One region of the Blastococcus sp. SYSU DS0753 genome, then DNA from elsewhere that is predicted to be linked to it. Evidence: riboswitches for the same ligand, from Rfam matches in the RefSeq annotation. Region 1 holds a riboswitch; each other region holds the start of a gene.
The links. Region 1 has a riboswitch for cyclic di-AMP ahead of ACI799_RS18470 (aggregation-promoting factor C-terminal-like domain-containing protein). Riboswitches for the same ligand answer to the same signal wherever they lie in the genome.
Positions count from the first base shown of each region.

Region 2: linked by a shared signal. The riboswitch ahead of ACI799_RS02185 (C40 family peptidase) and the one ahead of ACI799_RS18470 (aggregation-promoting factor C-terminal-like domain-containing protein) in region 1 are both predicted to bind cyclic di-AMP.
Region 3: linked by a shared signal. The riboswitch ahead of ACI799_RS09525 (NlpC/P60 family protein) and the one ahead of ACI799_RS18470 (aggregation-promoting factor C-terminal-like domain-containing protein) in region 1 are both predicted to bind cyclic di-AMP.
Region 4: linked by a shared signal. The riboswitch ahead of ACI799_RS07740 (LysM peptidoglycan-binding domain-containing protein) and the one ahead of ACI799_RS18470 (aggregation-promoting factor C-terminal-like domain-containing protein) in region 1 are both predicted to bind cyclic di-AMP.

Region 1 covers NZ_JBJHAT010000031.1:22,748-27,782, forward strand. Annotated here, with positions in the region: gene ACI799_RS18455 (hypothetical protein) at 1-252, shown strand, start outside; gene ACI799_RS18460 (TSUP family transporter) at 255-986, shown strand; gene ACI799_RS18465 (hypothetical protein) at 990-1,373, opposite strand; gene ACI799_RS18470 (aggregation-promoting factor C-terminal-like domain-containing protein) at 1,615-2,484, opposite strand; cyclic di-AMP (ydaO/yuaA leader) riboswitch at 2,695-2,821, opposite strand; gene ACI799_RS18475 (class I SAM-dependent methyltransferase) at 2,939-3,595, opposite strand; gene ACI799_RS18480 (GNAT family N-acetyltransferase) at 3,642-4,643, opposite strand; gene ACI799_RS18485 (SDR family NAD(P)-dependent oxidoreductase) at 4,684-5,035, opposite strand, start outside.
Region 2 covers NZ_JBJHAT010000002.1:41,491-46,525, reverse strand. Annotated here, with positions in the region: gene ACI799_RS02200 (SMP-30/gluconolactonase/LRE family protein) at 1-837, opposite strand, end outside; gene ACI799_RS02195 (Rieske 2Fe-2S domain-containing protein) at 946-1,884, shown strand; gene ACI799_RS02190 (hemerythrin domain-containing protein) at 1,881-2,363, shown strand; gene ACI799_RS02185 (C40 family peptidase) at 2,415-2,936, opposite strand; cyclic di-AMP (ydaO/yuaA leader) riboswitch at 2,951-3,107, opposite strand; gene ACI799_RS02180 (ScyD/ScyE family protein) at 3,571-4,656, shown strand; gene ACI799_RS02175 (carboxyl transferase domain-containing protein) at 4,768-5,035, shown strand, end outside.
Region 3 covers NZ_JBJHAT010000009.1:21,056-26,090, reverse strand. Annotated here, with positions in the region: gene ACI799_RS09530 (M48 family metallopeptidase) at 1-875, opposite strand, end outside; gene ACI799_RS09525 (NlpC/P60 family protein) at 1,116-2,195, opposite strand; cyclic di-AMP (ydaO/yuaA leader) riboswitch at 2,213-2,389, opposite strand; gene ACI799_RS09520 (hypothetical protein) at 2,566-2,874, opposite strand; gene ACI799_RS09515 (D-alanyl-D-alanine carboxypeptidase family protein) at 2,958-4,703, opposite strand; gene ACI799_RS09510 (DEDD exonuclease domain-containing protein) at 4,899-5,035, shown strand, end outside.
Region 4 covers NZ_JBJHAT010000006.1:122,914-127,948, reverse strand. Annotated here, with positions in the region: gene typA (translational GTPase TypA) at 1-1,511, shown strand, start outside; gene ACI799_RS07740 (LysM peptidoglycan-binding domain-containing protein) at 1,578-2,384, opposite strand; cyclic di-AMP (ydaO/yuaA leader) riboswitch at 2,468-2,561, opposite strand; gene ACI799_RS07735 (DUF5994 family protein) at 2,941-3,441, shown strand; gene ACI799_RS07730 (NAD-dependent epimerase/dehydratase family protein) at 3,520-4,512, shown strand; gene ACI799_RS07725 (sulfite exporter TauE/SafE family protein) at 4,544-5,035, opposite strand, start outside.

The DNA of each region.
Region 1 (5,035 bases):
CGGATCACCGAACGCCTGGAGAGCCTGCTCGAGGAGTTGGAGGAGCCGGTGCGGGCGCTGCGCCCCGGCATCGAGCGGGTCGGTCGCGTGCTCGACGACCCCGCCGTCGACACCGTGCCCGAGACGCTGCGCCGGATCCACGACGACCTCATGCCCCTGGTCCACGGGCTGCGCCAGGCGCAGAGCCGGGTGGGTTCGGTCACCGGCCTGCTCCGTCGTCGTCCGCCGGAGGACGAGGACGACGGCTACTGAGCGTGGAGCTGGCCACCGACCCGCTCGCACTCCTGGCGTGCGGCCTGGCGGTGCTGGTGGCGTCCGTCGTCCAGACGGCGACCGGCATGGGCTTCGGCCTCCTCGCCGGACCGCTGGTGCTGCTGGTGCAGCCCGCTCTCGTGCCCGGCCCGCTGCTGGTGGGCACGCTGACCGCGCTGCTGCCGGTGGTGTGGCGCGAACGGTCCGCACTGGAGTTCGACAACCTCCGCGGTGCGATGCTCGCCTCGGCCCCCGGCGTTGTCGTCGGCTTGGGGCTGGTGCAGGTCATCGACGGCCGGTTGTTGGGGATAACGGTTGCTGTCGTCGTGCTGCTCGCCTGTGGCGCGTCGCTCGCCGGGGTGCGGTTGCCGGGCGGGCGGCGCGCGCTCACCGTCGCCGGCTTCGCCTCCGGGACGCTCTCGACTGTCGCGGCGACGCCCGGACCGCCCCTGGTGGTCACCTACCGCGCGCCCACCCCGGCCGCCCAGCGGGCGAACCTGTCGGTGTTCTTCGTCGGGACGACGCTGCTGTCCCTCGGCGTGCTGGTCGCCGGCGGCGAGCTCGACGGGGGCGGGCTGCTCACCGGTGCGGGGCTGGTGCCGTTCGTGCTGACCGGCTTCCTCCTCGCCGGACCCCTGCGCCGGCGGCTGGCCCTGCCGGCCATGCGCCGCGCCGCCCTGGTGCTGTGCCTGCTCTCCGGCGCGGTGCTGCTCGTCAGGTCGCTGGCGGGCTGACCGTCACTGCTCGACGGGCGGCTCCCGGCGCACGATGTCGCCGACGGCCTCCTCCAGCCGCGCCCAGGTCGTGCTCCACTCGACCAGGGGGTCGAGGATCCGCTCGAAGACGGCGAGCTGCTGGTCGAACGCGTCGAGCTGAGCGCGCATGGCGGCGATCGAGGTGCGCTGCGCGGTCACCATCTCCTTGACGGCGCGCAGCTGGGCCGCCGACATCGCCCCGGGCGGGCTGGGCAGGGCCGGCAGCGGGAGGCGGGACGTCGCATTCCCGGCGAGGTTGCGGGCGCGGTCGGAGAAGAACCGCAACTGGTTCACGAACTCGTCGATCGACCGCCCGACGATCCCGCTCTGCGGGGTGGTCCGGTCGGCGTCGTCGGCCTCGGTCATCGCTCCCCCTCCGTGCACGCTGCACCGACCTTAGGCCTGGAGCCGAGGCTCGGCTGCGCTGAGCCGACCCCGGGCATTGGAAGCTCTACCTGCGTCCTCGGGGCCGACGACGCAGGTAAAGCCTCCAATGCCTCAGCGGGGACGCCCCCGTCCGAAGACCACCCGAGCGTGGTGACGTGCTGGAACGGCCTCGCCGCAGGGTCCCGCCCCGCGCGGGCGAGGGGCGGGGGCAGAGGCCCGCTCAGTACCAGCCGGTGGCCTGGGAGTGCGACCACGCGCCGCACGGGGAGCCGTAGCGGTTGTTGATGTAGATCAGGCCGGCGTCGATCTGCCGGTAGCCGTCGGAGGTCTTGGCGATGCCGGTCCCGGCCCAGGTGGAGTCGAGGAACTGCGCGATGCCGTAGGCGGTGCTCCGCGGGTTCTGGGCGTTCGGGTTCCACCCGCTCTCCTTGCCCCACAGGCTCTCCAGGCAGCTGAACTCGCTGCCCGAGCCGCCGAGCTTGCCCATCGCGTACTCCTGGAAGGAGCCGGCCGGGGCCGCGGCGGCCGGCGCGGGAGCGCTCCGGGCAGGAGCCGGAGCCGGGGCCGGGGCCGGGGCCGGGGCTGGTGCGGCCGGCGCCGGGGTGCGGGCGGCCTGCTCCCGGGCCGCCTGCACGCGGGCGGCCTCCTCGGCAGCGGCCTTGCGGGCGGCCTCCTCGGCAGCGGCCTTGCGCGCGGCCTCCTCCTCGGCGGCGCGGCGGGCGGCCTCCTCGGCGGCACGGCGGTCCAGCTCGGCCTGCTCGGCCGCGGCCCGCGCCTCCGCTGCGGCGGCCTGCTCGGCCGCGCGCTCGCTGCGGCTCGCGGCCAGCTGGCCGAGGGTGTCGGCCGCGGCCACCGTCACGTCGGGCGCGGGGGTCTCGTCGGTGATGCCGAGCTGCTCGGCGACGCTGACGGAGGCCAGCTCCGGCTCGGCCTGGGCGACCGGCTCGTCGGCGACGACGCCGTTGGCCAGCAGGCCGCCTGCCGCGGCGACCGCCAGGAGCAGCAGCGCGGAACGGCGGACCGTCTTCGTCGAACGGCGCCCGGTCGTGGGGCGGAGAGCACGGGTGATCGAGGTGGCGCGAAGGTTCATGGGGAGGAACTGCTCCAGGGGCAGGGGGCGGCAGGGCCGGCGACGGCGGCGGGAACTGCTGCGGGGATGGTCGAGGGGCAGCGGTGTCGGGCGTACGCCCGGGCGCTCAGCGCGGGGAAGGCGCGCGCGAGGCTCCGTACCGGCTGCGGTTCCGTGCAAGGTGGGCCCGCAGGCTCGCCATGCGGCGGCTCTCCGTTTCTTCCGTCGTGCCGCCTACCGGGTTAGCTGACGGATTCGGGCGGGAAGCGGCCCTACCCGCGCCAGGACGTGCCCCGGCGCGCGATTCACCCCAGTACTTCGGTGGGTCCCCGGCTCGCCCTCGGCGGGCGACTCGGCGGCGCCCGGCGGACCTCCCCCGGATGGGGAGAGAACGACCGGCCGGGCGGGACCCACGGTAACCAGCGTTATCCGTTCGTGACAATCCCCTGGCGGGAAAAGGAACGGGAGGTGACCGTCAGGGGAGCCGCCAGACCGTGGTCCGGCGCACCGGCACCGGCCCGGTGGGCGACGGCTCGGTGTCGGGCACGTCGTAGACCGCCAGCGCTTCCAGCCGGTCCTCGGGGAGGTACACCCGCCCGGGATCACCGATCAGCACCTCGGCACCGCCGGCCCGGGCCGCCTCGAGGAAGGGCAGCACCCGGTCGGTCATCTCCCGGTCGTAGCAGACGTCGCCGGCGAGGACGACCGCGACGTCGGGCGGCTCGCCCCCGAGCACGTCGCCGGCGGGCGTGATGCCCGGGGTGCCGTTCCGTTCGGCGTTGACGGCGATCGCGGTCAGCGCGAACGGGTCGACGTCGCTGGCGAGCACCGCGGTCGCGCCGGCCAGGACCGCCGCGACCGCGACCAGGCCGCTGCCCGCCCCCAGGTCCAGCACGGTGCGCCCGGCCACCAGGCCGGGGTGGTCGAGCACGTGGCGGGCCAGCGCCTGGCCGCCCGGCCAGGCCGCGGCCCAGAACGGCGGGTCCGTGGAGGTGCGCCCGTGCTCGGTCTCCATCGCCTCCCACAGGGCGACGACGTCGGCGGCGACCAGCAGCTCCACCTCGGGCACCAGGTCCGGCCGGACCGGCCGGGTGTGGGCGCGGACGAACTCCGCAGGGATGGAACGGTCCACCCCGGCAGTCAACCGCACGCGGCCGGCGGCGGTGGGACCGCCCGGCTCAGAGGCGGGTCGACCAGGACGACAGCGCGCCGGCGGGGCGGAAACCCAGCGCCTCGTTGACCGCGACCATGGGCGTGTTGCCCTCGGAGTTGTAGGTGCTGATCCGCCGGACGCCGGGGACCCCCGCTGCCAGCTCCCGCAGCACGGCCGCCTTCATCCGGGCGCCGAGCCGGTGCCCCCGGTGCTCACGGAGCACCAGCGTGCCGCCCTGGTGGGCGAGCGCCGGCTGGGCGAGCGGGATCTGCAGGTCGGTGAAGCCGACCAGCCGGCCGCCGATCACCGCGCCCGCGCTGAGCACCGTCCGGCCCCGGGCGACGTGGGTCCGCTCGTACTCGCGGATCCGGTCCCCGTCCCACTCCTCCTCCCCCACCGGCAGATCGCCGTGGGGTGCGTCGGTGGTCATGCGCCGCTCCAGCAGCGCCCGGTCGGCCAGCAGCGCGTCCGGGGTGCGGTCCCGCCAGGTGACGATCTCGTACCCGGCGCCGGCCGCGGCCTCGAGCGCCCCCAGCCGGTCCTCGTCGACCGGCAGCACCAGTTCCCGGCGGGTCTCCACCAGGTCGCAGGACCAGCCGTGCCGCTCGGCGAAGGCGCGGCCCGGCGCCCCGGCGCCGGGCTCGTCCACCTCGCTCACCAGCGAGTTGCGGCCGTGCGCGGCAGCGAGTACCCGGGCCTCGGCCAGCAGCGCGCTCCCGAGGCCACGGCGCCGGGAGGCCGGGTGCACCGCGAGGTCCACCACCGCCAGCGTCGGGTTGTCCTTGCGCGGGAGGATCAGCCGGAGCGCGCCGGCGACCGCGCCGTCCACCAGGGCGGCCCGGTGGGTGCCGTCCCGGGAGCCACCGGGCGCGACGAGCTCCCGCCCCAGCGCGACGTCCTCCTGCGCCGGCCGGGGCGGGTCCTGCGGCCGGGCGGCCCGGCCGGAGGCGGCCCACACCTCGCACCAGGAGGGGAAGAGGTCGTCGTCGGGGCCGAGCTCGACGATCCGGCAGGAGGGGTCGGTCACGTCCCCGTTCTACTGGCACCGGCAATACCTTTTCCGGCGCTCAGCCCCTCGGCCGCGCGGTCGCCCGGCGAGCGATCAGCCGCCAGTAGGTGCCGGGCAGCAGGCGGACCAGCACGTCGGGCACCGTGGCGCTCCAGCCGATCAGCAGCCGGGGGCGGCGGCGCTCGACGGCCGCCACGATGCGGGCGGCGGCGTCCTCCGGCGGCATCCGCAGCAGCTTGGTGAACTGCGCCCGCCCCTTCTCGTACTCCTCCACCGAGACGCCCGCGCCGGTGCGGGCGCTCTCGGCGATCCGCGTCCGGATCCCACCCGGGTGGACGACCGTGACGCCGATGCCGTCGTCGGCGAGCTCGTGGCGGAGCGCCTCGCTGAACCCGCGGACGGCGAACTTG
Region 2 (5,035 bases), on a different contig from region 1:
TGCCCGCGTGTGCTCGTAGAAGTCCGGTGCGCAGCACAGCAGCAGCGTGCGGCCGTCGTCCCCACCCAGCGCGCAGGCGTAGACGCCCATGCCGTCCGGTGCGGCGATCTCCTCGACGATCGCGCCGCCGGCCGCCACCCGGACCACCCGGGAGTTCAGCCCGTCGGCGACCCAGACGTGCCCCTCGGCGTCGAGCGTGCACCCGTCGGGGGCGACCACCACCTGCCCGATGAGCTCCTCGACCGAGTCGCCCACCGGCATCGGGCCGAGCTCCGCCCACACCCGGCGGCCGCCCAGCGAGCCGTCGGCGGCGATGTCGAACGCCGTGAAGCGGTTGCCCCACGTCTCGCCGACGACCAGCGTGCCGCCGTCCGGGGTGATCACCGAGCCGTTCGGGAAGCGCAGGTCCTCGGCCACCACGGTCACCGTGCCGTCGGGGTCGACCCGCTTCACCGACGCCGGGGCGGGCGCGCCACCGCCCATGAGGTCGAAGCCGAAGTCGCCGACGAACGCCCGGCCGGCGGCGTCGACCACCATGTCGTTGAGGTGCCCGCCGCAGACCGCGGAGAGGTCGGCGTGCGTGGACACCTCGCCGTCGGCGACCCGGAGCAGCCGGTGGTCCTTCATCGACACCACGAGCAACGAGCCGTCGGGCAGCCAGCCCAGGCCCGAGGGCTGGTTCTCCACCTCGAGGACGACGTTCTCCCCGCCGCCGGGCGAGACCCGGCTGACGGTGCGCCGGTAAAAGTCCGAGACCCACCACTGCCCGTCGCGCCACCGCGGCCCCTCGAAGTAGGAACCGCCCTCCAGCACCGTCCGGAACTCTCGCGTCGCCATGGCACCGGACGCTACGACGCCGCGGCGCGGCGCACGAGCCGGTCCCGCGCTGTTTCACCGCTCCCCACCTGGGCAGATGCGAAGAATGCGTCGACGGAGAGTGCGCCGGTGATTGTGCGGGGGGTGTTCGAGCGGACCCTGCGGGCGGTCGAGCGCTGGGAGGTCCTCGACGCCCCCAGCTACCCGGTCGAGCACGGCATCTCGCTGACCTTCCTGCTCGCCGGGCGCTATGCCCGGCCGCTGCAGGACCTGCTGCACGGTGTCTGGCTCGGCCACCCGCTGCACCCCGCCCTGGTCACCGTGCCGATCGGGTCGTGGACGGCGGCCCTGGCCCTCGACGCCTTGGACGCCACGGGCCGCGGCGGGCCGGGCTCCGGGGCGGCGGCCCGCACCGCGGTGCGGGTCGGCGTCGCCGGCGCGGTGGCCGCGGCGGCCACCGGGCTGACCGACTGGCAGCACGCCCACGACCAGGCCCGCCGCGTCGGGCTGGTGCACGCCGGGCTGAACAGTGCCGCGCTCGCGCTCTACACCTGGTCGCTGGCCGATCGGGCCCGCGGCCGGGCCGCCCGCGCGCGCGTCACCGCCGCCGCGGGCTACGCGGTCACCGTCGCCAGCGGCTGGCTCGGTGGCGCGCTCTCCTACCGGCACGGGATGGGTACCGACCACGCCGTCCGCAGCTACGAACCGCGGCGCTTCACCGACGCCGCCGCCCTGGCCGACCTGCCCGAGGGCGAGCCGGTGCCGGTGGACGTCGACGGCATGCCCGTCGTCCTCGTCGCCACCGGCGGTGCCGTGCAGGCCGTCGGTGGCCGCTGCCCCCACCAGGGCGGGCCGCTCGGGGAGGGCTGGCTGCACCGCGGCGACCTGGTCTGCCCCTGGCACGGGTCGCGGTTCGACCTGGCCACCGGTGAGCCGGCCCAGGGCCCCTCCACCGCACCGCTGCCCTGCTTCGACACGCGGGTCCGCGAGGGCCGGGTCGAGGTGCGCCGCCGGGCCGACTGGCGCACGCCCACCGCGATCACCACCGTCCAGGAGGCATCCCGATGAAGGCCGACGAGGTTCTGACCGCCCACCACGACGTGCTGCGCGGGCTGCTGCGCGACCTGGCGGAGACGACCGGCGAGGAGACCGAGCGGCGGGAGGAGCTGCGCGGCCGGCTGCTGCGGGAGCTGGAGATCCACACCCAGATCGAGGACGAGCTGTTCTACCCGGCCGTCGTCGACGTCTCGCCGCTGCTCTCCCTCGCGCACGCCGAGCACCGGCAGATCGACGACCAGCTGGCCACCGTGATGCGCACGGCACCCGACGACCCGGAGTTCACCACCGAGGTGCGCATGCTGGAGAAGACGCTGCGCCACCACACGATGGAGGAGGAGCAGCGGATGTTCCCCCAGGCGCACGCCCTGGGCGAGGAGCGGCTCGAGCAGCTCGGTGAGCAATTGCGCGCACGGCAGCGGGAGCTGGTGGAGTCCGGCGGCATGCGGCTGATCGTGCGGCTCAAGCGGGCGACGCTGCGCCTGGTGTGAACGCCCCGGTGCCCCGGCCGCATCGGCCGGGGCACCGGGGAGAGCGCCGGATCAGACGACGCGACGCGCGGTGTTGTAGCCCCACATCGAGTCCACCGGCACGACCGCCACCGGGTTGCCGTAGGTGGAGGAGTGCACCATCAGCCCGTCGCCGATGTACATGCCGACGTGACCGACCGGGTCGTAGAAGAAGATCAGGTCGCCGGGCTGCAGGTGGGCCCGGTCCACGAAGACCCCCGCCGTCGACTGCGCCCGCGAGGTCCGGGGGATCTCCACGCCCGCGGCCTGGTAGGCCGACCAGGTCAGGCCCGAGCAGTCGTAGCCGCCGGGGCCGGTACCGCCCCAGACGTAGGGCTTGCCCTGCTGCGCCAGGGCCGTGTCGACGGCGACCTGCGCGGCGTGGGTGGGCGCCACGACGGGCGTGGTGACGACGGTCGTCGTACCGCCGCCACCCCCGTCACCGGTGGAGGCGGTGGCGGCGAACGGGGTGAGAGCGATGCCCGCTCCGGTGAAGAGGGCGAGCGCCGCGCCGCGGACGGAGCGGCGGGTGGTGGACGTGCGCGTGGTCGTCATGGACGACGGTTCTCCTGTTCTCCATCGACCGCCTACCGGGTTAGCTGACGGGTTCGGGCGGGGAACTCGCCCGGCTTGACCGGCTCGCGGCCACGCTTCACCCCAGTGCTGCGGTGGGTCCCCGGTCCGGGCGGCGGTCGGATCCGACGCCCGGTTCGGCGGTGCCGGACGGGTGTCACCGGGAGCGGTGACGACGGGATCCCGTCCGGACCGCGACGACGCTAGGTCGGGATCCGTCCACCTACCCACCGGCCGACACGCGGGGGACCGGCCCGCGAGCGGCGTGTCGACCACGGGGGCGGGCCCGGGCGACTCGCGCGTCGACCACCGTGGACGCGCGGACGACGGCGCGAGGCGCGGCCTCGCCGGTCACCGATCGTCAGCGCACGCTTACTTCCTCCGTCGCGGCGGGTCCGCACGCTGTGCGCTCCGCCGTGTCCGCCGCGTACAGGGCTGATCCGGAGCCTCCCGGGGCGCCGTCGATGGAGTGACTACACCTAGCAACGACGCACAGGGAGCGGGAGAACCGGACGTCGACGGTTCACTTCCCGGTGGCAGACGCCTGGCAGTTTCCCGGACGTTCCACGGGGGATCTCGAGGCAAGGGGAGCAGGATGAAGGCAGGGAGGGCGGCCGTGGGAGCGGCCGCGGCGCTGGCGCTGGTGGCGGTGTCCCCGGCGACGGCACTGGCGGACGGCGGCGAGGACGACATCGTCACCGTGGCGGCGGGGCTGGACGGACCGCGTCAGCTCAGCGAGTTCAAGGGCCACCAGCTCGTGGTGGCCGAGGCCGACTCCGGCGAGGTGTCCTCGGTGGACCTGCGCGACGGGCGGGTCCGGACGCTGCTCAGCGGCCTGGGCAACGCGCAGGGTGTCGACTACAAGTACGGCGGCCTCTTCGTCGCGGTGGGCGAAGCCCCGCCGGCGGAGGAGGGGGCTCCCCCCGTGCCGCCCGGCACACCCAGCCAGGTGGTCGTCGAGGCCAAGCCGGACGGCCAGATCCTGCGCACGTGGGACCTCCTCCAGTACGAGCTGGACCACAACCCCGACGGCCAGCAGCAGTTCATGGAGGTCGACGGCGAGCAGGTGCCGATCGAGACGCTGTCCAACCCGTTCGCGGTGCTCGCCCAGCCCAACCGGCTGCTGGTCAGCGACGCCGGCGCCAACGCCGTCCTCTCCATCGACCTGCGCAGCGGGAAGATCAGCACGTTCTTCGTGCCGCCGACGGTCACCGACACCCCCGAGTGCGCGGAGGCCGAGAACAACCCCGGCACCGTGGGGTGCGACTCGGTCCCGACCGAGATCGCCGAGGGCCCGAACGGCCTCATCTACGTCGGCACGCTGGGCGCCGAGGCGCCCGGTGCGGCGCGGGTCTACGTGCTGGACCGGCACGGCGAGGTCGTCGACGTGATCGGTGGACTGACGGGGGTCACCGGCGTCGCCGTCGACCCGCACGGCACCGTCTACGCGTCCAACGTCCTCGAGGGCTTCCCCGAGGGCCCGCCGGCGGAGGACTTCGACCCCTCCACGATCGGTGAGGTCACCCGCATCTCGCCCTCCGGCGAGCGGGCCACCGCGCAGGTGACCATGCCGACCGGGCTGGAGTGGACGCACGGGCACCTGTACGCCTCGGCGTGGAGCGTGGCCGGCTTCCTGGGCATGCCCGGCGCCGGTGAGGTGCAGCGCACCGGCTCGGGTGCGTTCACGGGCCTGCAGCCCTGATCGATCCTGCGAGGACGGCGGTGCCGCGACCGGGCCTTCCGGCCGCGGCACCGTCGTCTGCGGGGTGACCACCGCCACAGGCCGGTCGGCGGGGCGTGCGAGCATCGCCGGGTGGCCCGCCTGCTGATCGCCAACCGTGGCGAGATCGCCGTCCGCATCGCCCGCGCCGCCGCCGCCGAGGGGCTGACGTCGGTCGCCGTCGCCGCCGCCGACGAGCCGCACGCCCCGCACCTCGCCGCCGCGGACGAGGTCCACCTCCTCCCCGGCAGCGGTCCGGCGGCCTACCTCGACGCCGCCGCGGTCGTGCAGGCCGCCGTGGACACCGGCTGCGCGCTGATCCACCCCGGTTACGGCTTCCTCTCCGAGAGCCCGGCGCTGC
Region 3 (5,035 bases), on a different contig from region 1:
CCGGTGAGGACGTCGTCGGTGGCGACGTGCCCGAGCTCGTGCGCCGCGATCGACTCGATCTCCGCGTCGGGCAGCTCGCCGAGGACGGTGTCGTAGACCACGATGCGCCGGGTGGAGCCGAACCCGGAGACGTAGGCGTTCAGCGCCGTGGTCCGCCGGGAGGCGTCGGAGACCAGCACGTCCTGCACCGGGGTGCCGTTCTCCTCGGCGAGCGCCAGCAGGTCACTGCGCAGCTCACCCGCCGGCAGCGGCTCGAAGGAGTTGAACGCCGGCTCGATGACCACCGGGTAGAGGAACGAGCCGACGACGACGAAGCCGGCCACTGCCGCCCCGCCCCAGGCCCACCAGGTGCGCGGCGCGCGACGGACCAGCCACAGGAAGGCCAGCACCACGACCACTGTCAGCGCCGCGCTGATGGCCCACGAGACGGCGACGTCGCGCAGCCAGAGCCCCCAGCCGCGGGTGGACAGGCCGTAGCGCGTGCGCACGGACTCCGCGTAGGCGGAGATCGGCAGGGTCACGGCGCGGCCCAGGAGGAGCAGGACCGGCACCCCCAGCACCACCTGCACGACCCAGCGGTCCCTCCACCGCGCCCCCAGCGACCGCATCAGGCGGGCCCCCAGCGGGGTGAGCCCCAGCACGGCCGAGACCGCCAGCCCGAGGACGAGGGAGAGCAGCGACGCGGGTCGCAGGGCGGCGGCGAAGGCCTCCGCGCGCTCGATCGCCGCGGGGTCCAGGCCAGCGGTCGGGTCGGGCTCGGTGTGCCCTCCGGGCGGTTCGGGCAGCACGTCCCACGGGGTGCGGACGACGATGACGACGACGACGGCGATCCCCAGCAGGGCCGCGGCCACCAGGGCGGCCCGGCGAACGCTCACCCGGCCGATCCTAGGCGGGCCAACCGCAGCGGCCCGTCCCGGTTCGGGGACGTGCTGGGCGGCCGGCATCCTGCTCGACCCGGTCGCGAGGCCCGCCCTCACCGTGTTCCCGTCCTCCGGGCCTGCCCGAGGTCCTCGGGATCGGGCCCTCGGTCACCTGACCGGCCAGCGACCGCGAGGGCCGGCGACCCCTGTCGGGATCACCGGCCCTCGTTCCTCGCTGCGATGCTCCCGGAGCCGTCAGCCGGCGATGCGACGGGCGCTGTTGTAGTTCCCCATCGAGTCCACGCTCGCCACCTTCACCGGCTGGCCGGAGGTGGAGGCGTGCACCATCTGGCCGTTGCCGATGTACATGCCCACGTGGCTCACCGGGCTGTAGAAGAACAGCAGGTCGCCAGGCTGCAGCTCGCCGCGCGAGACGGGCCTGCCCATCTGGCTCTGCGACCGGCTGGAGTGCGGCAGCATCACACCCGCCGCGGCGTAGGCGTACGACGTCAGCCCCGAGCAGTCGAAGGCGTTCGGCCCGCCGGCACCCCACACGTACGGGTCCCCGATCTGGGCGAGCGCGGTGTTCACCGCCACCTGGGCGGCCGAGCTCGGCGCGATGACGGCGCCGGTGGGCGCCGGGAGGCCGGTACCACCGTGGGCCTGCGCCACCTGCTCCTGCTGCGGCGCGGTGAGCGCCTCGTACCGGCGCTGGTAGTCGGCGATCTTCGCCTCGAGCTCCTCCTGCTGGGCGGCGATCTGCTCCACCGTCCGCCGGGCGTCCGCCGCGGCCTCCTCGGCGGCGTCGCGGGCCTGCTCCGCGTCCTCGGCCGCGCGCGACACCTCGGTGAGCACCTCGCTGGTGTGCCCGGCGATGGCGTCGAGGGTGCCCAGCTGGTCGACCAGCTGGTCGGCCGAGGTGCTGGTCAGCAGGACGTCGAGCGGCGACATGCCGCTGCCGGTGTAGACGCTGCGGGCCAGCCGGCGCATGTGGCCGTCGAGGGAGCCGAGCCGGCCCTCCGCCTCCGCGACCGCCTCGCTCGCGGCCTGCGCGTCGCGCTGGTGGCCCTCGAGGACGACGCGCGCCTCGTTCAGCTGCTCGGAGACGACCTCCAGCTCGTGGCTGGCCTCGGCCACCTGGGCGGCGATCTCGTCGGCGGTGCCGGGGACCGCCGACGCGGTACCCGGGAGGACGGTGACGGTCAGGGCTGCGACGGCGCTGACCAGGAGCCCCGAACGGAGCGGTCCGAAGCGGCGGGCGCTGGCGGAGCTGCGCCGGCCGGCGGTGTGGAGTTGTTCGGGGGCGTGCGTCAGTAGTGCGTGAGGGGTCGCCACGTGCGGCGGCTCTCCGTTTCTTCCACTTCGACCGCCGACCGAGTTAGCTGACGGGTTCGGGCTGGGAAGACTGGCCCTATCCCCCACCCACCGGCGAGCCGGCGGCGGGAGAACTCACCCCAGAGTGCGGTGGGTCCCCGGTACACCTCGGGCGCAGTGGTGCGCGCCACGCGGTGATTAGGCGGTGTCCGGTCGAGGCCATCCATCGATGGATGACGACCACCCGGCCGAACGGAGGGAACCCTACGACCGTGATGCGCCTGTGACAAACAGGGACAGCTGAGACGTGTGCGTCGGGCGCCTGGCCGCCCACCTGGGCATTCACCCGATCGGGTGGTCACCCGGCCCTCGCCGCGGGGTGCGGCGGCGATCAGCCGGTGCGCCGTCCGGACCGCTCCCCGCCGTGCCCGTCGGGATGCCGCAGCGGGGGAACCAGGCCGCCCTCGGCCAGCGCGCGCACGGCGCTGCGTTCCACCTCGTCGAACTCCACCACCACGCCCGGCGGTGGCACGACGACGTCCTCGGCGGCCGCGGCCGGCCCGCCACGCGGCCGCCCGGTCATCGGCACGACGACCGGGTCGCCCCCCTGCCACCCGGGCGGGGCTCCCAGCAGCACGGTCACGACGCAGTCGGCGCAGCCGGTCCCGCGGGCGGTGCAGGTGTCGCAATCGATGAGCATCGCTTCTTCTCCTCCGTGAGTTGCTGCGCACGGTAGGAAGGGCCACCGACATTTCCGCCGCGCCACCGACGGCCCGCGCCGGATCAGCTGCCCGCGAACTCCCAGTGCCACGGCTCCTCGCGCCCGTTGCCCGGATCGGCCCACGTGGGGTGCAGGAAGCCGAACCGGCCGGCGTTGGCAGCCATCCAGGCGTACTGCGGGGTGCCGAACGTCTCGACGCCACCGCACAGGTCCACCGCCAGACCCCAGCCGTGGTTGCTGGTGCCGGGCACCGCGGCCAGGGCCGGCTTCTCCCCGTACAGCCGCACCTGGCTTGCGTAGGTCCGGTAGGAGTCGGTGATGCACAACGGGCTGCCGAAGGCGGTCGCGTAGGCCGCCGACATGGCGCGGTAGGCGGCGGCCGCGTCGCAGCGCAGCGCGTGCCCGCCGACGCCCAGCGGGCACATGGCGCTGGGCGGGATGAGGCCGTTCGGGTAGCCGCCCCATGCGCGGGCTCCGTCGTAGCTGGGCGGGTAGACGGTGTTGCCGCACTCGGTCCGCAGCGCCCCCGCGGCCGGCCCCGGGACGGCGACAGGGGGCCGCTGGCCGAGGACCGGGCGGCCGATCGCCAGCACCTGGTCGCCCGGCAGCGTGCGCACCACGACCGCGCCGGCCCGCGCGTCAGCGGTCAGCATGGTCCGCGGGTCCAGGGCGATGCCCACGTGCCCGAGCCCCGCCTCCGGGGAGCCCAGGAAGACCAGGTCGCCGGGGAGGACGTCGGCGCGGTCCACCGGCACGGCGCTCGCGAACAGCTCCTCCTGCGTCGCGGGCAGCTGGACACCGGCCCGGCCGTAGGCCACCCGGACCAGTGCGCCGCAGCCCCAGGACTCCGGCCCCGCCGTCCCCGGCGCGTACGGCTGCCCCAGGGCCTCCATCGCGCCGCTGACGGCGGCGAGGGTCTCGGCGGGCAGCACCAGGAGCGAACTCGGCCGCCCGGGCAGCTGGGCCACCCCGCGCTGCGCGCCGCCCCCGGCGGCGCCCACCGGAGCCAGGCGGTCGGGGAGGCTGCGCTCGGGTTCCCGCAGCGCAGCGGCGGGCACGTCCGCGAGGCCGGCGGTCCGGAGCTGGTCGACGTAGGCCCGCCAGCTGGCCGCCGTCTGCTCGTTCACCGACGCCTGCTCCCCCTGGAGCGCCGCCAGCTGCCGGTCGACGACGGCGAGCGTGTCGTGCAGCTCCGTGGTGACCGCGTCGGCGGCCGCCTCCAGCGCGGCCACCCGCGCGGCCACCTCGTCCGCCCGCCCCTGGGCTGCGTCGAGCGCGGCCTGGGCGCGCTGCTGCTGGTCCAGGGCGGCGCGCCGGTGGCTCTCCGCGATGCCGATGAGGTGGGCGAGGTGCGCGTCGACGGCGTCGAGGAAGCCCATGCCGGCGAGGACCTCCCCCGGATCCCCACCGGCGAGCAGGAGCGTGAGGGGGGTGAGGGCGCCACCGTCCCGGTAGACGGCGACGGCGTACCCGGCGACCTCGCGCTGGTGCCCGGCCAGCACGCCCCGGGCGTCCTCGAGCACCGCCCTCGCCTCGTCCACCGACCGCTGCGCCTCGGCCAGCGCCTCGCGTGCGGCGACGACCTGCCCCTGGCGCGCGCGGAGGTCCTCCTGGACCTCGGCGGCCCGCCGTTGCAGCTGGTCCAGGTCGCGGCTGTCCAGCACGCCGGAGGTGCCACCCGGCTGGTCGCTGGGCGCGGCGGCCACCGGCCCGGCGGGCAGCAGCACGGCCGCGCCCGCCACCAGCACCGCGGCCACCACGCACCGCCGGGCCCGGGCGGGCGGGCGCCACCTCGAGCGCGCGGGCATCACCGACCACCTCTGCCTGCGGGCCGGTCGAACCGGACGCGACGGCCACTGGCAGGCATGGTGTCCCGATCGGGGCCGGAACACCAGGTCCCACTCGATGCGGGCAGCCCCGGACCCCCGGTCAGGGGGCCGGTGCGCGGCCGGCCCCGGCGCGCGTCCCCCGGAGTGTCAGCCCCCCGACCTAGCGTCCGCCCCGTGGCCCCCTCCCCCGCACCGCTGCGCTACCAGCAGGTCTCCATCGAGGAGGTCGGGACACCGCTGGCGCAGGTCACGTTCGTCGTCGTGGACCTGGAGACCACCGGCGGGTCCCCGAAGGACAGCGCCATCACCGA
Region 4 (5,035 bases), on a different contig from region 1:
GCAAGGCGCTCGGCAAGGGGATGCCGGTCATCCTCGCGGTCAACAAGACCGACCGCTCCGACGCCCGCATCGAAGAGGTCGTCGACGAGTGCTACGAGCTGTTCATGGAGCTCATGGAGGACGCCGGCATGGACGCCGACGCCCTCGAGTTCCCGATCGTCTACTGCAACGGCCGCACCGGGCAGGCGTCGCTGACCAAGCCCGAGAACGGCACCGTGCCCGACAGTCCGGACCTCGGCCCGCTGGTGAAGACGCTGCTGGACACGATCCCGGCGCCGGAGTACGACGCCGAGGAGCCGCTGCGCGCGCAGGTCACCAACCTCGACGCCTCGCCGTTCCTGGGTCGCCTGGCGCTGCTGCGCATCCACTCCGGTGAGATGAAGCGCGGCCAGCAGGTCGCCTGGTGCAAGGTCGACGGCACGATCAAGAACGTCAAGATCACCGAGCTGCTGGTCACCGAGGGTCTCACCCGGACGCCGGCCGAGAGCGCCGGCCCCGGCGACCTGGTCGCCATCGCCGGCATCGAGGACATCATGATCGGCGACACCCTCGCCGACCCGAACGACCCGCGGCCGCTGCCCCCGCTGACCGTCGACGAGCCCTCGATCTCGATCACCATCGGGATCAACACCTCGCCGCTGTCGGGCAAGTCGGGCAAGAAGCTCACCGCCCGCCTGATCAAGAACCGCCTCGACCAGGAGCTGGTCGGCAACGTCAGCGTGCGCATGCTGCCCACCGACCGCCCCGACACCTGGGAGATGCAGGGCCGTGGCGAGCTGGCGCTGGCCATCCTCGTCGAGCAGCTGCGCCGCGAGGAGTTCGAGCTCACCGTCGGCCGGCCCACCGTCGTCACCAAGGAGATCGACGGCAAGCTGCACGAGCCCGTCGAGCGGGTCACCATCGACACCCCCGGCGAGTACGTCGGCACCCTGACCCAGGCTCTCGCGGTGCGCCGCGGCCGGCTGGAGAACCTGGTGCACCACGACACCGGCTGGGCGCGGATGGAGTACGTCGTCCCCTCCCGCGGCCTCATCGGGTTCCGCACCGAGTTCCTGACCGAGACCCGCGGCACCGGCGTGCTGAACAGCAACCTCGAGGGCTACGAGCCGTGGCTGGGCGACATGCGCGCCCGGCCGACCGGCTCGCTGGTCGCCGACCGCCAGGGCGTGGCGACGACCTACTCGATGTTCTCGCTGCAGGAGCGTGGCCAGCTCATGGTCCAGCCGGGCACCGAGGTCTACGAGGGCATGATCGTGGGTGAGAACTCCCGTCCGGACGACATGGACGTGAACATCACCAAGGAGAAGAAGCTCACCAACATGCGCAAGTCCACCTCCGAGGAGCTGGAGCGGCTGATCCCGCCGAGGATCCTCAACCTGGAGCAGGCGCTGGAGTTCTGTGCCGAGGACGAGTGCGTGGAGGTCACGCCGGCCGGCGTCCGCATCCGCAAGGTGGTGCTCGACCAGACCGAGCGCGGCAAGGCCAAGAACCGCAAGCCCAAGCCCAGCTGATCCGCCCATGACGCAGCGAGCCCCTGCCCGGTGATCCGGGCAGGGGCTCGCTGCGTCATGGGGCCGTTACGGCGCCGGCACGAAGGCCACGTGCGGGTGGTCCATGTGGTTGGCGGTGGGGGAGCCGCGGTCCTCCATGGGCTGCCAGGCCCAGCCCGTCCACGTCCCGGCGATCCGCTGCTGCCAGATCACGTACTCGACGCCGAGGCGCGCCGCGTTGTCGATGACGTACTGGCTGAGCGCGTCGCCCGTGGCCCGGTCGTCGTAGACCATGAAGTCGGCGGCGCGGCCCTCCGACGGGCTGTGGCCGGGGCGGGTGAGCACCGTCGGGATGCCGAACTCCGCGGCGACCTCCGCGACGGCGGGGCGCACGTGCGGTTCCCACGCGCCGTAGGCGGCGGTGTCGAGGGCCGGCCGGTCCGCGGCGCGGCTGGCACGCTCCGGGGCCGCCGACGGGCCGCCGACGAGGGTGAGTCGCTGCCCGACGCGCAGCACGTTCGGGTCCGCCCCGATGACCTCGAGGTTGAGGGCGTGCACGTCCTGCCAGGTGGTGCCGTGGCGGGCGGCGATGCCGCCCAGCGTGTCGCCCGGCTGCACCACGTACTCGCCGCCGGCGGGGGCGGGGGCGGCAGGGGCGGCGCCCGATCCGCCGATGACGAGGACCTGCCCGACGCGCAGGACGTTCGGGTCGGCGCCGATGGTGGCGAGGTTGTCGGCGTGGATGGTCTGCCACGAGGTGCCGTGGGCGGCCGCGAGCCCGCCCAGCGTGTCACCGGGGACGACCGTGTGCTCCCCGGGGTGGGCCTGTGCCGGACCGGCGATCGCGAGGGAGGCGGCCGCGGCGGCCGCGAGGACCACGGCCGGACGTGCCATGGCCGCCGCCGCCGCGGAGGTGCGGGTGGAGCGACCGGGTCGTGCCGTGCGGTGCTTGAGCATGGGGAAGCCTCTCGCCGCCTGCGGGGTTAGCTGTCGGGTTCGGGCGAGAGCTGCCCGGCCGCGTGCTGCGGCTTCACCCCGAGGCCGAGGGCCAGGATCTCGTGGGTTCCCCGCGCCTGCCCGTCGTGTGCACGGGTCCGGTGGCGGTGGGCAGGTTCGGCGGTCCGCCATCCGGGCCCACCCGTTGGTGGACGCAGCACGGTAGGCAGACCGCCGTCCCCGACGGCAAGGCCGCGGAGCCTCCATCGCGGGCGGCCCCGCGCGGACTGACTCGCCGTGGCCCGCCCCCGACTGCCCGTGTGCGGTGCTCGTACCGGCGGCGCACGGTCCGCGGCGCGGGCTCCGTGCTCGTCAGGTCACGAATCGTGATGACTGGCCGGAGCGGTCCGACGCGCCCGCCACGCCGTCGAGAAGTCTCGCCTCGCACCCGTCCTACGTTGACCTCGGAGCCGTCTCCCCGGCTCCCTGGGAAGAGGAAGGCGGCCGAACGCTCATGGCGACGATCACCCGTACGGTTCCGGCGATCGAGGGCTTCCGGGGTGGCATCGACGTCCGGGTGAGCCTGCGCGCCGACGCCGGATCGGGCGGTTCGGCGTTCGACGGTGCGTGGTTCCCGCGGAGCCGGGACCTCGCCGTGGAGCTGCCGGAGCTGATCGCGGCGCTGGAGCGGCGTGGTGTGCGGGTGGAGCGGTTCACCTACGCCCTCGACGCCTGGGAGCCGGCCCCCCGCAAGCTGGAGGTGCTGGGCCGCACGGTCCGCGCCGGCGGCTTCCGGAGCATGGACCCGCAGGTCGTCTGCCTCACCTGGGCTGGGGGGAACCGCCGGGCCGACCTGCTGGTCGTCCCGCCGGAGACCGACGTCCTCACCGGCGCCCGGGCGCTGCGGCTGTGCACCCGGCGGGGCCTGCCGTCCTCGCCCCAGATGGTGCTCGCCGCGGCCCGTTCCACGCCCCTTCCGCAGGTGCCCACGCTGCCGGTGTCCCGCGCGGTGTAGCGCTCGTCCGCCGACGGCGGATCCGCTGCCGGCGAACTCCCTGGACGCGCGGGCGCCGACCGGGCTGGAGTGCTCGGCATGAGACTCCTCGTCCTCGGCGGCACCCACTTCCTCGGCCGGCACGTGGTGGAGGCCGCGCTCGCTCGCGGGCACGACGTCGCCACCTTCACCCGGGGCCTGACGGGTCCGCCGCCGGAGGGCGCGCGGGCGCTGCACGGCGACCGCGACGACCCCGGCGCGCTGCCGCGCGCGCTGGGGGAGTGGGAGCCCGAGCTCGTCGTCGACACCTCCTGCCAGACCCGGGCCGCCGCCCGCAACGCCGCTGCGGCGCTGGGCCGGGTCCGCTCCTACGTCTTCGTGAGCAGCCTCAACGCGTACCGCAACTGGCCGCCGGGGCCGCTCGGCCCGGAGGACGGCGAGCCGACCTGGGACACCGAGGACGACGAGTACGGGCCGATCAAGGCCTTCGGCGAACGGGAGCTCGCCGCCGCCGTCGGTGGCCGCTTCCTCGCCGCCCGTGCCGGCCTGATCGTCGGCCCCTCCGACCCGATCCACCGCCTCGGCTGGTGGCTGGAGCGCATCGCGAGCGGCGGTCGGGTGGTCGTCCCGGCCGAGGGCGTCGCCCAGCCGATCGCGCTGGTCGACGCCCGTGACCTGGCCGCCTGGCTCGTGGACATGGCCGGGCAGGGCCGCACCGGTGCGGTCAACGCCACGGGGCCGGCGGGCATGACGACCCTGGGCGGCCTGCTCGAGCTCTGCCGGGTCGTCACCGGGAGCGCGGCGGAGTGGGTACCGGTGCCCGAGGCCGACCTCCTCGCCGCCGGCGTCCAGGAGTGGCTGCACCTGCCGCTGTGGCTGCGCCACGAGGTCGCCCGCACCGCCTGGGACGTCGACACCACCCGGGCCGCCGAGCTCGGGCTGGCCACGCGGGCGCTGGAGGCGACCGTCGCCGACACCTGGGCGTGGCTGCGCTCGCACGAGCGGCCGGTGCCGCCGGCGCACCGCCCCGCCGACCAGCCCGGACCCGGCCTCCCGGCCGAGCTGGAGGCCTTCCTGCTGGCCGGCCGCTAGGAGCAGCCGGCGGGTGCCGTGCGGCGCCCTGTCAGTCGCGGGGGGCGCTGGGTCGGCCCGCGCCGACCGGGACCTCGCGGGAGTCGGTGGCGTCGGCGGCCACGTTCTGCTCGGCCACCTCGGCGAGGGCGTCGGCCGACTCCAGCCGCGCGTCCCGCCGGTACTGGCGGTAGGAGTGGACGACGGCCAGCACCCAGACGACCGCGAGCACCGCGTAGACCAGGGCGCTGACGGCGTCGCCGGCGTCCACCCAGTCGCTGCGCAGCAGCGTGCGGGTGTTGGTGATCACGATCATCCCGCCGACCAGGGAGCCCAGCATGCGCGGCGGGATGTGCCGCACCAGCCACGCGGCGATCGGCGCGGCGACGAGGCCGCCGGCGAGCAGCCCGGCGACCCACAGGGGGTCGATGCCCGCCGAGCCCAGCGCCATCAGGAAGCCGAGGCTGGCCGCCAGCGCGACGAGGAACTCGGAGGTGTCGATCGAGCCGATGACCTTGCGCGGCTCCATGCGGCCGCTGGCCAG